4 regions of the Sodalis sp. RH19 genome follow, and region 4 is predicted to be linked to each of the others. Evidence: predicted binding sites of a transcription regulator. Region 4 holds the regulator's gene; each other region holds the start of a gene.

Region 1 (4,210 bases), 2.4 Mb from region 4:
GAAAGCGGATAATGCGCACCGCCTGGTAACTGCCGTTTACCGCCCAGGCGGGTTCATCCGTACCGGCGCCGACCCAGATTACCCGATCCATCAGGCCGGGGTCGCGGGTATCCGGATTGCCGGTGCCGTCCTTGAAGCCCAGCAAATTAATCGGTGTCTCCTTGCCCCGGCTGCGCGCCGCGCTGGCGGAAATAAAGCCTTCGCGCTTCCAGCGCACGCTCAGCAGATCCGGGGTATGCTTAATGATATCCCGCAGCGCATGAATCACCGTGTCGCTGCCGTTGGCGCAAATTTGCAACAGCAGATCGCCATGGCATAAATCAGCGTCCAGCGCATCGTTGGCAAAACGCGTCATCTTTTGCAGCCGCCGGGGTTTCAGCGCGGCGAGGCCGAAACGATCGTCAAACAACGAGTCGCCCACCGCCACCGTGATGGTCAGGTTATCCGGAGCGATATGTTCGCCCAGAATGCCGGAGTCCATCGGCGGCAATTTATCATCCACCGCCGGCGCCTGCCCGCCGGTGGTTAAAAATGCAATCCTCTCGGTCAGCACGCGAAACAACCGCCGCAGATCGTCCTTATCCCCGGCCAGCACGTCAAACGCCACCAGCATCATGGCCGCCTGCTGCGGCGTGGTGATGCCGGCCTGCCGGGGTCCGTAAAACGGCTGGCGCTGCCAGCGCTCGTCGGGTGACAAGGTGCCGGGGGAATGCTCATCGGGAGCAGGAGCCGGCGCCGCCGCCGCGCTGCGCAACGCCAGGGCGCCGCCGAGGGCGCCAAGCCCCTTCAGCCAGCGGCGCCGTGATGGCGACGCCGCCTTACCGCTGTTTTTATCTTTATCAGCACTCATCAGGCGCTCAACCCTACTCCAGCCCCAGCACGCCGCGCAGCAGCGCCAGATCTTCCGCCAGGGCGGTGATCGGGCCTTTGAGCGCGGTGCGATCGGCATCGGTCAGCTTGTCATAAGACGCAAAGCCGTCTTTATTACGGTATTTCATCAGGACGTTATCCACCTTGGCAAAGTTACCGTCAATTTTCGCCAGCAGCGGCGCATCGGCTTTTTGCAGCAGCGGGCGCAGCAGGTTGACGATTTTTTGCGATCCGTCGATATTGGCCTGGAAATCGGAAAGATCGGTACGGCTGTAACGGTCTTCCTCGCCGCTGATCTTACTGGAGGCCACTTCCTCAATCAGTCCGGCGGCGCCGCCGACCACTTTACTCGGCGGGAAGGTCAGGTCGCCGATGCGTTTTTGCAGATCCTGGGTATCTTTATACAATTGATCGGCAAACGGGGCGGTGCCGGCCGTGGTTTTATCGCTGAAGAGGATTTTTTCCAGCCGGTGGAAACCGGTGAATTTCGGGTCGGCGGATTTCTGCTCGAAATCATCTTCGCGGGCATCAATACTGCCGTCCAGATCCGAGAACAGTTCGGCGATAGGCTCGATACGCTCGTAATACACGCGGGTGGGGGCAAACAGCTTCTGCGCGGTGGCCAGATCGCCTTTCTTCACCGCATCGGTAAAGGTCTTGGTATGGGAGACAAGCTCGCCGACCTGTTGCAGCACATAGACTTTATAATCGGCAATCGGCCCCACCAGCGCCATGGCATCCGGTTTCGCCGCGCCCGCGCCGCCGTCCGCCGAAACCGTCAGCTTGCCCTTCGGATTGCTCAGCAGGCCGCAGGTCATATCGTATTCCCCCGGCTCCAGGGTGGCGGTCATCTTCTGGGTAAAGCCCGGCGCCACGTTCTCGCGCTCCTCGACCACCATCACGCCCTTGAGGATTTCCCATTCCAGCCCTTTCTGGCTGGCGTTATGAATAATAAACTGCGTTTTGCCCGGTTTAACGGTCAGCGCCATCGGATCGCACTGCTTATCGTTAACGGTAATCTTGACCTGAGGAATATCGGCCGCCAGCGCGGGCCAGCCCCATGCCGACAGCACCGGCGCCACCAGTAAGGCGGCAGGAAGAATGCGGCGACGGAAGCGTTGCATATTGGACATTTTTTTTACCCTGAATAGTGGAACAATTTAATGGATTTTATCCGGCGACACGTGTCGTCCGGTTGCCCCGCGCAGGCAGGAAAAACATCACCAGGGCCGGCACCAGGTATAACAAATACACGGCCACTTCACTGACGGTGGGCGCTTCCTGATAACCCAGCAGCCCCTCAAGCAAGGTGCCGAACAACGATTGGGTGGACAGGGTGGCGCTGAAATCAAACGCGATTGCCTGGAAACCATTCCATAATCCCGCTTCGTGGAAAGCGCGAATTGCCCCGGCCGCCAGCCCCGCGGCCACAAACAGAATAAACAGGCTGGTCCATTTGAAAAACTTCTCCATGCGCAGGCGGATGCCGCCGTAATACATCAGCATCCCCAAGACGATGGCGCAGGCCAATCCCAACACCGCGCCGATGGGCGCCTCGATGCCCACGTCCTGCTGAAACGCCGCCAGCAAAAAAAACACCGATTCCAACCCCTCGCGGGCCACGGCAAAAAACACCATGCCCACCAGCGCCCAGCCCTGCCCGCGGGCATTGCTGAGCGCCTGATCGACGGCGCTTTCCAACTGGGCTTTAATCGATCGGGACATCTTGCGCATCCAGAACACCATCCAGGTCAGGATGAGGACCGCCAGCACCGCCACGATGCCCTCGAACAGTTCCTGTTGCTTTTGCGGAAATTCGCCGGTAGTTTCGTTAATGACGACACCCACCGCCAGGCACAACAGCGCCGCGCTTAGCACGCCCACCCACACCGCTTTTAGCCAGCGGCCGCGGCCGGTCTTTTTCAGATAGCCGGCGATAAGGCTCACGATCAGCGCCGCCTCGAGACCCTCACGCAGCATAATCAGAAAAGGCACAAACATACCCATCACCTCGATGCTTTTGGGGGCGAGAAAAAGTAAAGAAACGTCAATTAAAACGATATTGATTATCATTACGAGGAAAAGAAACACAAGCGCAGATTTGCGACTATTTGTAACCGATGCGCTACAAAAGGTTTCAGGATAAATAAAAGGTAAAGGGGGCGTCAGGGGTTAAGTGGTCTCGGTGAGGGTTTTGTTTGCTGTGCCTTGGTTTGCCTTGTGGCAGGGTTTATGTCGCCTCGGCGCGGGTTTCGCTTACTGTGTCTTGGCTTGCCTTGTGGCAGGGTTTATGTCACCTCGGCGCGGGTTTCGCTTGCTGTGTCTTGGTTTGCCTTGTGGCAGGGTTTATGTCGCCTCGGCGAAGGTTTCGCTTGCTGTGTCTTGTCTTAGCTTGTGGCAGGGTTTATGTCGCCTCGGCGAAGGTTTCGCTTGCTGTGTCTTGTCTTAGCTTGTGGCAGGGTTTATGTCGCCTCGGCGCGGGTTTCGCTTGCTGTGTCTTGGTTTGCCTTGTGGCAGGGTTTATGCCGCCTCGGCGAAGGTTTCGCTTGCCGTGCGTGAGGTGCTCATAGGTATTGCCGGGTGCCGGCAAGCGACAAAGAGGCCGTACCGCGACGGCCTCCTTGACCTCCGCGCGTCCGGCAGATCGTGCGCCGCTGCGCGGTTCCCGGCATCACGCATCCCGGCTTTGGGACCGCACGGGACGCGCTCCCGGCGCGGCCCTTAGCTTTCGCCGCTCCCGGCGGCTCATCCAGCCGGGATGCGCGCTGCCGGCGCACTCTATGCCGGCACCACGTCAACACCATCGTCTGTGAGTAAAATAGCGTTTTTTGGTAGTAAGTAATATGCACGTACCGGGAAAAATATCGGTATTAATTTTGGGTTAACTTAAATTAGCTTGGCTTAGTTTAGTTTAGCTAAGATTTGCGGCCAGCTACCTACTCTCACTGTGGCGGGTTTATGCCCGGCTACGTGGTTGTATGGTTGCATGACTGTAATTGCCGACGGCATGACATACTGGCTATATGACCGCTGACTATGTGAATGCTGGCAGCATTGCATGATGTATGACTGATAATTACCCGCTGCCGACTGCATGTATATTTGCATGTATGACTGACCTGTCGCGGTGCCTTTTGCATTGCACAATGATTAGCCGCTTCTCTGTCTGCTGTACCTTCCACTAAACCCACAGCGGCGCCGATGCCCTATACATCACAGCGCTGGCCGCGACAGATATCCCGGCATAAAGCGTGCTGACGGCGCCGGTGGTCCCGGCATGAGCCGCCGGGAGCGGCGAAAGGCCCGTTGCGCCGGGAGCGCATAACGGGCCGGTGCATCA
Region 2 (4,210 bases), 720 kb from region 4:
AAGAGTCAATATGAGTGAAAGAAGCTTCACCAGGTTAGTGCAACATGAGCTGGGCATGAGCTTTGGCAGATGGAAGCAGCAACTTCATATAGTTATAGCACTTCAGCGAATTTCCGAGGGGGATAGTATTACCGCTATTGCACTTGACCTGGGTTATGAAAATGCAAGCAGTTTTGTTACCATGTTCAAAAAAATATTAGGTAAACCACCGCTGAGTTATTTTAATGATTTAAAAAATTCATCTTCAAAACTTATCGATTTGCATGAAATTAAAAAATAGAAAGGGGGTGCCGTCCTCCCCCGTTTTTATTACCTAAAAAGAATAATTCACAGCAAGCCAGTATCGTCTGCCATCTTCAACATAACCATAATCATCATAACGAATTTTTTTGTCGAGAATATTTGAAACACCAGCCTTAATATCTACATTTTTGGCGACTGCATAATCCGCTCCGATATCTAACATGGCAAATGAAGGTGCCTGGATAGGTAATATAGTCGCTTGTGCGCCACCTACATTATCACTATCCTTTCCGCGAATATTTATTGCCAGCCAGGTTTTCAACCTCTCACTATATTGATAATTAACAGTACTATTGAATTGATGTTTAGGCAGTTTATTAAGTGGCTTCCCTTTATTTTCACCAGACTGCTGTTTTGAATAGGTATATGTATAGTTATTCGCAATGCTTACTTTTTCAGTAACAGGAAAAGCAAGTGAGGCTTCAACACCCCGAGTTACTGCTTTACCAATATTTGTATAGATAAGTGGGTAAGCACCATAAACATTAGGTACTGACAGACATTGGTTTTCTGGGCAAGATACTGTATCTATCTTTTCCTTGAACTGGTTATTAAATAATGTAATACCTCCTGTTAATCCTTCATCGTTGTCATAAAGGAGTCCCATTTCTTGGGTTATTGACTTTTCCGGTTTCAGATCAGGATTTCCGTAAACGTTGCCAACATAAGATACGGTACCAAACGATGTTGAAGTTTCTGTAATAGCCGGTGCTTTGAAACCACTACTGACGCCCCCTTTAATCGTCCAGTTTGTGGCAACATTCCAGACACCATAAATTCTCGGGCTCCAGTGACTCCCAAACTGATCATCATCATCAAAACGTACACCTGAAGTTAAAGTGAAATCTTCAGTAGCCAGCCATGCGTCTTCCAGGAACAAGGACTTTTCGGTACGTTTTAGATCTGTCTCACTGGATAGCTGATTTGATGTTCCATCATGTAACTTTTTAATACTAAGTTCTCCACCAAAGGTCAGGATATGGCTGCCTATATTTGAAGAAAGTGAGGATCGCATGTTTAAATTCTTTAGCCAAACATCCTCAGAACCTATCGTATAATCTTCGCTTTGGATATACGATTCTGTTTTTCCAATGGGCAAATAGCCAATATGATTTACAGAAAAACGGTTAACCTCAGTCTTTTTCCTGTAATCTGTCGGCACGCCAGTGACATAATTATATGCTGGGCTAATAGACTTCCCTACGGTCTGAGTTATATCCTGTTGTGTATGATTAGCTGTAAAAGTAATTTCTTGTTTATCCGAAGGGGTTAGTGTTATCTTGCCTGTTATGTTGTCTCTTTTGCTACCTCGATAACCATTATAGATATCGTCTTCGTCACGCTTAGAATAATTTCCATAAGCCTGCATTGAAAGGATATTGTCAATCAATGGACCGGTTAAAAAGAAATTATTCTGAAATATATTACCCGAATCACTATGCTCCTGCATTGTAAAATCGGCGCCAATACTTCCTTGCCATTTATTTGAATTTTTACGTGTTATTATATTAATTACACCACCCATTGCATCTGATCCATATAAAGCGGACATCGGCCCTCGTATAACCTCAATATGATCTATTGCAGAAGCAGGAGGCATCCAGGCATTCATCTGACCATAGCCATCAAATAAACGGCTCGTATCCCTGGAGTCAATTCTCATACCATCGACCATATATAAGGTATAATCGGATCCCATGCCACGAATATTTATCTCCTTGTGATCCCCGCCAATCGTGGTTGTGATACCCGGAACCCCTTGGAGCAAATCTGCGATATCACGATAAGGTTTTTTTTGGATTTCTTCACTTGATATCGAAGTGACAGACGCAGGTGCCTGGCTTGTAGATTTATCCATTCCATTGGCGCTTGCGCTTACAACCATCGTTTCGTCTTTATTATTGTTATTAAGTTTATTTTCACTACCTTCATCAATCGGTGTTGCATGTGCCTGGGAAAAACAAGTAAGAAAATAAAAAACACTTAATTTCAATCGAAATGGGGCTGTTACTCGCGCTTTATTGAGATACATTTTACACGCCTTTATATGATAATGATACTCATTATTATTCAAGAGAAGGTAATATAATTAAATAAATTACAAAGCACATTGCTAAATTCGGTCATTTTATTCTTCTTTTCGGCCATTCTTCGGCTTCACCAAAACAAAAGCAGCCATCATTCACGTGATACGTTTTTTGTTTTAAACTAAGCATGTCCAGCCAAAATGATAGCTTCAGGAAGAAATTTGACTGGATGAGGCACTGGTAAGGTTTGTGAAAGTCGTATAATCGATTTTTCCATTTATAGACAAGGCAACAGCATGAAATTATATAGCCATAATTTTAAAGATGGCGGTGCCATCCCCGGCAAGAATAGTTTTGCCGTTTACGATCCTGAAAATAATATCCGTTTATCTGATAACCTTAACCCACACCTCCGCTGGGAAGATGTTCCCGCGGGTACGCAGTCGCTGGTGCTCCTTTGCCACGATCCCGATGTTCCTACCAGTGCTGAAAATGTAAATCAGCCAGGTAAGAGGGTCCCGGCATCGTTGCCCCGCGCCGATTTTTTTCACTGGTTACTGTTAAATATCCCGGCGGGTCAGAGCGAAATCGTTGAGGGGTCACAATCCCATGGCATTTCCGCTGGAGGCAAACAGGGTCCCTCCGCGCCAGATGGACTGACCCATGGCATAAATGATTATACCGGGTGGTTTGCCAATGATGAGTCGATGGCGGGCACCTACTATGGCTATGATGGTCCTTGTCCGCCGTGGAATGATGAAATAATCCATCATTATGTATTCACATTATATGCGCTCCCGACCCCGACATTGAACGTAGCAGGAGAGCTTACTGGTGCTAACATCCGTCGCACGCTGGAAAACAGCGACGTTTTGGCCAAAGCTACGCTGACTGGAGTCTACAGTCTTAACCCGGACGTGAAAGTGTAACGCTCAGCGTCTAAGCAGCAGGTAAACCATGACCAGAGAAAATAGGTTATTCGCATCAGATGAGAAATACGCCTTGAGCAGTGAACAATTTTCCTGGTCTGGTTTTTATGGCAGCAACACCAGCCGTAATAATCTGGTTTCGGTGGCTTATCCGCAACTCAGGGTGGAGCAGAGTACCCCCTCTTTTTTCTTCTTTGAACCGACGGTGCTGATCGTATTAGCGGGAAGAATTGAGTTCCTGGCTTCGGGGGAAAACCATACATTAGCTGATAAGGCCGCCGTAGGTTTTATAGATCAGGGCGTGATTGCCGATTATACCAAATATCCCCCGAGTAATGACTCTCCGTTCCGGTCAATATTTCTCACTTTCAGTGCAGATGTGTTGGAATATTTTTATCAGTTTTTTCAGGGCGACATTTCCAGTGCTAAAAAGAAACCTCAGTTCACCACGGTTGATCTTAATAGCGCTCTACACGAATCATTGCGAACGTTACTGAAAAACCTGGATCAGCCGAGTCTTAGCGATGCAAGGATCCGGTTAAGAATTTTTGACTTACTGTTAGTCCTTGCCGAGCAAAATATTCATTTTACCCTTCCACAACGACAGGGCGTCTTTCCACGTTTAAGCCGCCTGCTACGCGCCTCACCAGAAATCTGCTGGACTGCCCGCTCCGCCGGTGAAGCATTGGCTATGAGCGAATCAACCCTGCGAAGGCGGTTGCGCGAAGAGGGTATCCGCTTTGAGAAGCTTCTCGTGGATATACGCATGCACCACGGCTTATTGCTGATACAAACCACCAACTGGAACATGACGCAGGTGGCAGATGCCTGCGGCTACAAATCGGTTTCACGCTTCGCTGAAAGATTTACACAGCGCTTTGGCCTGTCTCCATCGCGGTTACGTTAGTACTTTCATTAGGGCCATACGTTTTATAGGTAATAAGCATCAGA
Region 3 (4,210 bases), 440 kb from region 4:
ACAAGGCCTGCGGCGTGACGGCCTGGCTAAAGCTGACATAAGGCGAAATGCCGCTGTCAAAGGCATACAGCAGCGACCCGCGGCCGCTGATATGATCGTCCTGGCGCCGGTAGGTGGTGTCGGTATTGAACGTGGTATTTTTGGCCACGATGCGATCGTAGCGCCCGGACAGATCCAGGTGCCATTTATCCAGCGTCATCTCATCTTGCAGATAGACCCCGCTTTGTGAGTAGCGGCGTTTGGCATCGACGCGCGTGACGCCCGGCACGGTCAGGCCGTAGTCGGTGAACAGCCCCGGGCCGCCGCTGACGCCGGTGAGCGCATTGAGCGGGGTGGCGTAGGCGCTGTCGTCCCACAGGTCGTTGGTATATTCATGGTATTCACCGCCCAGCACCACTTTATGCTGTAGGTCGCCGGTGCTGAAATCGGCCACCAGCTGGTTATCCATGGCGTAAGCGGCAAGCGAGGACGATTCGCCGGAATAATAGCGGTTAAGCAATGTACGATCGCTGTTCCAGCCAATCTGGTAAACCTGCTGCTGGTCGACGTTGGCATGGGTATAACTGCCGTTGGAGCGGATTGACCAGACGTCGTCGATGCTATGGTCGAATTCATAGCCGTAGATTTGCTGGCGGCGCTTAAAGGTATTCAGGCTGCTTTCGCCGTCAAAAAACCCGCGGTCCAGCTTGGCGCCGCTGCTGGCGTACAGGCTGCCGTCCGCCGGCACCGCGCTGTGATAACCGCCCGACGGATCTTTTTGCAGATAGGCTTTTAACAGCAGCGACGTGTTGCCGTCCGGCTGCCATAACAGCGACGGCGCGATGGCATAGCGTTCCTCGCGCTGGTGATCGTACTGGGTATCGCTATGGCGCGTGATGCCCGTCAGGCGGAACGCCCATTGATCGCTGACGGCGCCGGTATAGTCGAACGCCGCGCCGGTGGTGGCGTTATTGCCGGCCATCAGCTTGATATGCCCTTCGCTGGCAAAACGGGGGCGTCTGGACGTCATCATCACCAGGCCGCCGGGAATGGTCTGGCCGTAAAGCGCCGACGACGGACCGCGAATCACATCGACGCGCTCCAGGAACCAGGGATCGATTTGCAGGTTGTTATAGCTGCCGCCGTCGCTCATCAACCGCAGGCCGTCCAGGAAGGTATTATTGGTATCGCCGCCGTGGAATCCGCGCAGGGAAACGGTCTCGTAGCGGGTCGCGCCGCCGGCGAAGTTGGTAAATACCCCCGGCGTATAATTCAACGCGCTGTTCACCGTCAGGGCGGCCTGATCGTCCATTTGCCGGCGCGTCACCACCGACACCGACTGGCCGGTGGTAATCAGCGGCTGATCGGTTTTGGTCGCTCCGCGGCTGGTGTTGGCTGTGTAGCCCCGGGTCGGCGCATCGGCGCTGTCGGCCGTCTGGGCCGCGGTAACCACCAGGGTATCCTCGGCATAGGTGAATAACGGCGCCGCGAAAGCGAGTGAACACAGCAGAGTGGAACGTGTTAAGCGCAAGACCCTTCTCATTATATCTTTCCATTGACAGGTGAATGAAATTGAAACTAAATGAGAATTATTATCTTTCTTATTTATTGATTCAAGAAATAATTTAACACATTTAAGGAATTGGCCGGAACGGCAAGGCTTACGCGGGGCGGGATGGCGGCTGCGAGACGTTGCTACGCCTCGATACGGCAATGGAAAGGGTTAGGTCTAAGATGGCCTGGCGGCGGTAGGCTTAACCCCGTTTTTGCCAGTCGGCAGCGTCTTTTTCTTCTTTTTCTTCTTTTTCTTCTTCTCCTTCATTCGACGCCAGACGCATATTGGCCGATGCCGCGTGCGAGACATACAGCGCCAGCAGCGCGGCGGCAAACTCATCGTCCAGCGTGTAGAAATAGCATTCGGGTACGTTCAGGATGCGGGCAAACGCACAGCAGGTTTCAAAATTGGGACGATATATCCCATTTTCATACTGACTAATTCTGGAACGGGCGGTGGACTCATCGATGCCAGCCATGACCGCCAGCTTTTCCTGTGTCAGCTGGGCCCTGTGCCGGGCTTCTTTCAGGCGTTTTGGAATCATCTTCAAATATGAGTAAAGTTAGCTTGATAATCTGTTTAGCATCACTTAACATCAGAGTTGTTTAGAATAACTAAACACTTTATAAGAATAGAACACACATCAGGGTGAGGGCCGGCAATTGCCGGCCTGATTTTGTGCTGTGTGTAACGCCATCATTCCACTCAGTAAATTTCCCCTGCCCCGCAAAAATCCCGTGCTTTTAATAATTTCCGAGTTTTTTGATCTTTTCTGATTGCTATGACCGCCACGCAATGTCAATCAGGGGTTTACACCCGGTGGCACAGATTGCCGTGGTAGTAATAATTTATTAATGCCAAAAATTGTGAGTTTAATCACATTGAAACGCTTGCCGCCATCCCGCACAATGTTCCGCGGACAATTGCTTGAGATAATTTCAAAACAATGTTTTATTAAAAATAAATAAAAACTATTTTTTTTGAAATACATGAGATCAGTCACAACGGTAACCTCATGAAATTGGTTAGCATTGCCCCTCTTTAACGATGTCACTGGTAAGGAATAACCATGTATAAAATTGCAGGCGCGGCCCTTCTTTCATTGCTGTTGAGCAGCAGCTGTTTCGCCCAAAGCGCCGATGCCACGGCGGTAACCAAGGCGGTGGAAACCATGCGTCAGGCCATGGTCAGCGCCAAGAAAGCCGATCTGGAGAAAGTGGGCGCGCCGACGCTGAGCTACGGCCACTCCAGCGGTAAAATCCAGAACAACGCCGAATTTGTCGATGCCATCGTCACCGGTCAATCCAAATTCCTGACGCTGGATCTCAAAGACCAAACCGTGCAGGTCGACGGCGACGTGGCCATCGTCAGGCATATCCTGCAGGCGAAAACCGCAGACGGCGGCAAGCCGGGCGAAGTGAAAATCGGCGTCATGCAGGTATGGCAGAAAAATGCGGCGGGCGCCTGGAAGCTCCTGGCGCGCCAGGCCTATTCATTGCCTAAATAAACCCCTGCCAGCGCGGCTCTCGGATATGAGGGCCGCTGCGTCGTTTTCCCCGCGCCCACCGGGCTTTCCGCTGTAAAAAAAATGTAACTTTTTGTCAACGCAAAAAGAATTCATCTCCTGCTTTTTAGCCGAGCGGTGAAGTTTTACTGTTTTAAATCAATTGATTAAAAAAATAATTTCTTGTATTTCGCCGTTCAATTCTTTTTACCCGCACCACCCGCCGGCGCGGCTTGTCACAAAACGGTAATGAAATCTCGCGCCGTAGCGGATTAATTGCTATACAGATAACTATCACCCATCCCTTACCGGAAGACCGCCTTGAAACGCTGCTGCTATAGCCGGAGGTATTTCCCTTACTGCCCGATGGAGGGAGAACAATGTCAGCGGAAACCCTGTCGATAGTATTATTTATAGCGGCGGTTATTATTTATTCAACGAAAGCCAAAAAAAATAAATATTTGTTTTCATTAGTGCTGTTTGTTTTAGGTATTTATATTCTGCTTAATTTAGTCAGGGTCGCCAGTAATTATTTTACCGGCGCCGGCATCAATGATTCGGTGCTGTATACCCTGACCAGCAGTTTAACCGGCGCCGGATTAGGCAAGTACATCCTGCCCTTTGCCGGTTTCATCCTGGCTTCCCTGCTGGTGTTCAGCCTGATGTCATGGCTGTTGCTATTCAGAAAAGCCGGCGGCGGCCGTACGGCTTACGGCCTGCTGGCTCTCGTTTTGGCCGTGGTCGCCGTGATTGCCACGCCGGCCAGCGGTGAAATTGCCGGCCTGGTTAAATCCCAGTTGGCAAGCGGCGATACGGACTTTAATACCTATTACAGAACCCCGTCCAAAACACTGGCGAAAGACAGCCCCAACCTTATTTATATCTATGCCGAAAGCCTGGAAAGAACCTATTTCGATCAGGACGCCTTTGCCGGTTTAACCACCGAGCTTAACAGTCAGAAAAACGATGCTATAGATTTCAGCAATACTACCCAATTGCCCGGCACCGGCTACACCATTGCCGGAATGGTGGCGTCGCAGTGCGGCATTCCGTTATTCGCCCCCTTTGACGGCAATGCCTCAAGTTCGTTATCGACCTTTTACCCCCATGATATTTGCCTGGGCGATATACTGCAGGCTTCCGGTTACGATACCTATTTTTACCAGGGGGCC
Region 4 (4,210 bases):
AGGATCTTGCCGGTCTGTCCCGCGTTGGCCACCGCCTGCGCCACGCCCATCGCCATGGTATCGTTGGCGCAGTAGAAGGCCTTCAGCTGGGGATGACGTTGCAGCACATTGGTCGCCACGTCCAGCGCCTTGATGCGATCCCAATCCGCCGGCTGGCTGGCCACCAGCTTGATATGGCTGTTGGCCTTGAACTCCGCGGTCGCGCCGTTGCGCCGCGCCTCGCCCGAGGCGTTGCCGGCCTTGCCTTCGATAATGGCCACTTCGCCGCCCTGGGCGCCCAAGCTATCGATAATAAATTTGGCGCCTTTCGCGCCGACCGCGACATTATCGGTGGTGATAAAGGCTTCGACGTTGCCTTTGGCCTTGGCCAGGCTGGCTAAATCGATTTTTTCGTCGAGGTTAACCAGGTGAATCCCTTTCTGATAAGCCTTGGCGACGGGAATCACCAGATTCACCGCCGATAAAGGCGCAAAGGCGATGCCTTTATAATTCTTATTGGTTAAATCCTCGAATAGTTGTAATTGCGATTGGAAGTCGCCTTCCGACGGTGACGCGAATATATCCACCGTCACGCCGAGATCCTGGGCTTTTTTCTCAATGCCTTGTTTCATCTCTACCCAGAAAGGGTTGGATAATGTTTTAAGAACAACGGCGTAATCGGCTGCCGCGTGGACCACGGTGGACAACATCAGGCCACAGGCGGCGCCACCGGCCAATTTAAGAAATTTATTCATTATTCTATCTCCAAAAGAGAATTATTTATAATCACGCTTCAGGTACTTGGTAATGGAACTCGTTTTTTCCAGGTTTTTATTCGCCAGCTCGATATCCTGCCGCGCTACCGAGACATAAAACGCATCCAGCAGCGTAAGCTGCAAAATACGGGCCGAAGCGTTTCTGCCTAATAACGGCGTTTCCGGCGCCGGTGAACAAATATTAAAATCAGCCAGCTGGGCTATGGGGGAATTGCTGCTATGGGTAATACAAATGATCTTGGCCCCATTATCCTTGGCAATCGACACCACCCGTTTCAGATCGCTGGTGCGGCCCGAATGGGATACCACCAACGCCACATCGCCCGGTTGCAACAGGGAGGCCGACATCATCATCAAATGCGCGTCCAGGTAGGCATTGCAACGCAAGCCGATTTTCAGGAATTTATGCTGCACGTCCGCGCAAATGGAATTAGAGCCGCCGACGCCGTACAGCTCGCGCTGATGGCCGGCAAAAAAGCATTGGGCCGCCTGCTGGATGACGTTGGCGTCGACTATCGCCTGGCCTTCGACAATGGTGCGTACGGTCAGGTTAAACACTTTGTTGACCACATCCTCCGGGCTGTCGGTGGGCGAGAGTTCGGCGGTGATATCATGGTCGGCATGATCGAAGTACTCGACGATGGCGCTGCGCAGCTGGCGAAAGCCGCTGAAACCGAGAATTTTCGACACCTTGACAATCATGGCTTCCGACAGGCCCAGACTCAGGGCCACCTCTTTGATCCCCGAGACGTCGGTGAGGTTGCCGGGAGATAAAAACCACTCCACTATCCGGCTTTCGTTTTCAGTCATGCCTTCTTGTTTAATACGAATATAAGGAGCAATGCCTATGCCGCGCGGCATATCGTTTTGCAGTTCCGCATCATTCATCTGGACTATCTCTGGTGATTAACATTGCCTGTCACTATATCACCATGGCGAAAGTTTAAAATCTGCTGCGAACTTCACGTTTTTTATTAATTTATAAATTTACTTTTTGTGTAAAAATCGAGTCACCGATACGGGTTAATCTCAGGAAGGTATTTTTGGCTATATTAATTCAATAAAATCATATAATTAAAATATATCTTTTGTTGTCGCTTACTGCTGACAGCGAAAAATAGCTTTATCATCAGATTCACAGAATAATTTACCTGGTGAAAAAATCGCAATAAAAACGTTGTATTTTCAATGGATTACGCAGATGAGCCCAAAAAGGCGTCCCAGGGCCTCTATTTATTCTTTATTTATTTTTATTTTCTGTGAAGTTTTCTGAAGTTTGCCGGCGGTGAGCACGGCGGTGATTGGCGGATACGACGCTTGTCGACGCGCTTCGGGAAGGAAACGTTATCAGGGAAGGGGACGGGCGGCGTTTAGCCTCATTGAAAAAATCGTTGCAGGGTGAGAAAGCGGCGCGATAACAGCCGCTTTGGAGAAACGGACCGCGCCGCGGTTATTCTTTTACGCCGTTGAGCATATCGGCGTGATCGTGCAGCGTTTCGTCTTCGCGGCAGTTGCCGATTTCACAATGCCCATACAGATATAAACTATGGTTGGTCAGCTTGATATTGTGCCTTTTGGCAATATCACGCTGGCGCGCTTCGATGAACTCGTCGCGAAATTCGATAACCTTGCCGCAGTCCAGACAGATCAGGTGGTCATGATGATACTGTTGCGTCAGTTCAAAAACGGATTTGCCGCCTTCAAAATTGTGGCGGGTTACGATACCGGCGTCGTCAAATTGGTTTAGCACGCGATATACCGTGGCCAGGCCGATTTCCTCACCCATATCGATCAGTTTTTTGTACAGATCTTCCGCACTGACGTGATGGCATTCCGGATCTTGCAACACTTCCAGAATCTTCAGTCTGGGAAGGGTGACTTTCAGGCCGGCCTTCTTCAATGCAATATTATTGTCAGTCATGCGGGTTTAGTCCTGTTACTTTGATAATCTGATTGTAGGCTAACTTAGCCTATAACATCGGTCGGCCCGAAAAATGTGACGCCGTCTCATTATAAGACTGCCTGTCCAAAATGAAAACCGCGCCTTGTTAACAACTATAGCCCGTTTCAGGGGGCGAATTCTGCAACATTTTGCTAAAAAGGGTGGAACCGCTGCGCTATTGTACCGCGTTGTGGATAAAAGTTAAAAACTTGTATCTATTAATTTGAAAGGATTTAGTTATCAGTGAGGTTGGCGGCGCCGTCCCGACGCCATGACGGCAACCGATTCCCTTGCCGGGCGCCGCGGCGGCGGCACCCTCCCGCACGGCCTTACTTTAGCTGAGCTGCAATTCAGCGCTGATTTGCTTCACCCAGCCGTCCACGCGTTCATTGGTCAGCTCGGGCTGGCGGTCTTCGTCAATGGCCAGGCCGATGAAGTGATTGTCGTCCGCCAGTCCTTTCGACGCTTCGAAATGATAGCCGGCGGTGGGCCAGTGACCGACGATGGTCGCGCCGTTGGGCTCGATAATGTCGCGAATGGTGCCCATGGCGTCACAGAAATATTCGGCGTAATCCTCCTGATCGCCACAGCCGAACAGCGCCACTTTTTTGCCGGAGAAATCTATTTCTTCCAGGGTGGGGAAAAAATCATCCCAGTCACATTGCGCTTCGCCGTAATACCAGGTCGGGATGCCGAGCAGCAGGGTGTCGAACCGCGCCAGGTCTTCTTTACTGCTTTTGGCAATGTCATGAACTTCGGCAACATCCGCACCCAGTTGCTTCTGAATCATTTTGGCAATATTTTCGGTATTGCCGGTGTCACTGCCAAAAAAAATGCCTACAGTTGCCATGAATTTGAAAACCTCTTAAATATTATGGATATGTTCCGTAACAGAATCAGCGATGCTCTGCGGCAATCATAGCAGACCCTTATGCGGGGAGAAACTCGCCGGCCGGGTTTTGTCGCAAATTTGCCCCGTCCGCGGCCTTGGGCCCTGGACGGGATGGCGCTTTACCGGGCCGGCAAGTTTATTCCGGATGCGGATCCGCGCCTTGTTGCCGTTCAAGCTCGGCCAGTAAAATCAATTCGATCAGCTCGCTGCGCGACAGGTTTTGCCGGTAGGCCAGCTCATTTAACGCATCCACCGCCTCGGCGTTGATTTTCAGCTCCACCCGGCGCAGGCCGCGCTTTTTATCCCGGCGCAGCTGGTTACGCTTGTTGATGCGCAACTGCTCATCGCGGGACAGGGGGTTCGTCTTCGGTCTTCCCGGGCGCCGCTCATCGATAAATAAATCCAGGGTGGTGCGGTCCGTTTGTTCTTTTGCCATAGGTCATGAAGGGATTGTGCATCAAGAAGCAGGCGGGCAAACCCCGTCCGGCGGCGTGGCTGGCTACGCCGCCGGACGCGCATCGCCCGTAACGTTATGTTTTATGTACGCCGGGGCTGCCATAAAACACAGCGGGCCATGTTACCCCAGCCCGGTAGCAAACGACAATATTAAACTCGCGGGCG

Evidence for each region. Region 4 encodes Fur, which represses iron uptake genes when iron is present. Its sites were predicted from a motif close to ATAATAATGAGAACNACTATCAA; they were not measured.
Region 1: efeU (iron uptake transporter permease EfeU) is a predicted target of Fur. The motif match lies at 2,927-2,949, and genes of this name have one in related genera.
Region 2: ACL2XF_RS10520 (TonB-dependent receptor domain-containing protein) is a predicted target of Fur. The motif match lies at 2,351-2,373, and genes of this name have one in related genera.
Region 3: ACL2XF_RS11720 (TonB-dependent siderophore receptor) is a predicted target of Fur. The motif match lies at 1,562-1,584, and genes of this name have one in related genera.

Annotation. Positions count from the first base shown of each region.
Region 1 is NZ_CP178734.1:674,652-678,861, reverse strand. It holds gene efeB (iron uptake transporter deferrochelatase/peroxidase subunit) at 1-850, opposite strand, end outside; gene efeO (iron uptake system protein EfeO) at 864-2,003, opposite strand; gene efeU (iron uptake transporter permease EfeU) at 2,041-2,871, opposite strand.
Region 2 is NZ_CP178734.1:2,329,980-2,334,189, forward strand. It holds gene ACL2XF_RS10515 (AraC family transcriptional regulator) at 1-280, shown strand, start outside; gene ACL2XF_RS10520 (TonB-dependent receptor domain-containing protein) at 314-2,335, opposite strand; gene ACL2XF_RS10525 (YbhB/YbcL family Raf kinase inhibitor-like protein) at 2,627-3,259, shown strand; gene ACL2XF_RS10530 (helix-turn-helix transcriptional regulator) at 3,288-4,166, shown strand.
Region 3 is NZ_CP178734.1:2,611,690-2,615,899, forward strand. It holds gene ACL2XF_RS11720 (TonB-dependent siderophore receptor) at 1-1,522, opposite strand, end outside; partial or broken gene ACL2XF_RS11725 (helix-turn-helix transcriptional regulator) at 1,833-2,078, opposite strand; gene ACL2XF_RS11730 (nuclear transport factor 2 family protein) at 2,604-3,041, shown strand; gene opgB (phosphatidylglycerol--membrane-oligosaccharide glycerophosphotransferase) at 3,419-4,210, shown strand, end outside.
Region 4 is NZ_CP178734.1:3,053,262-3,057,471, reverse strand. It holds gene alsB (D-allose transporter substrate-binding protein) at 1-734, opposite strand, end outside; gene alsR (transcriptional repressor AlsR) at 756-1,643, opposite strand; gene fur (ferric iron uptake transcriptional regulator) at 2,206-2,676, opposite strand; gene fldA (flavodoxin FldA) at 3,032-3,547, opposite strand; gene ybfE (LexA regulated protein) at 3,726-4,025, opposite strand.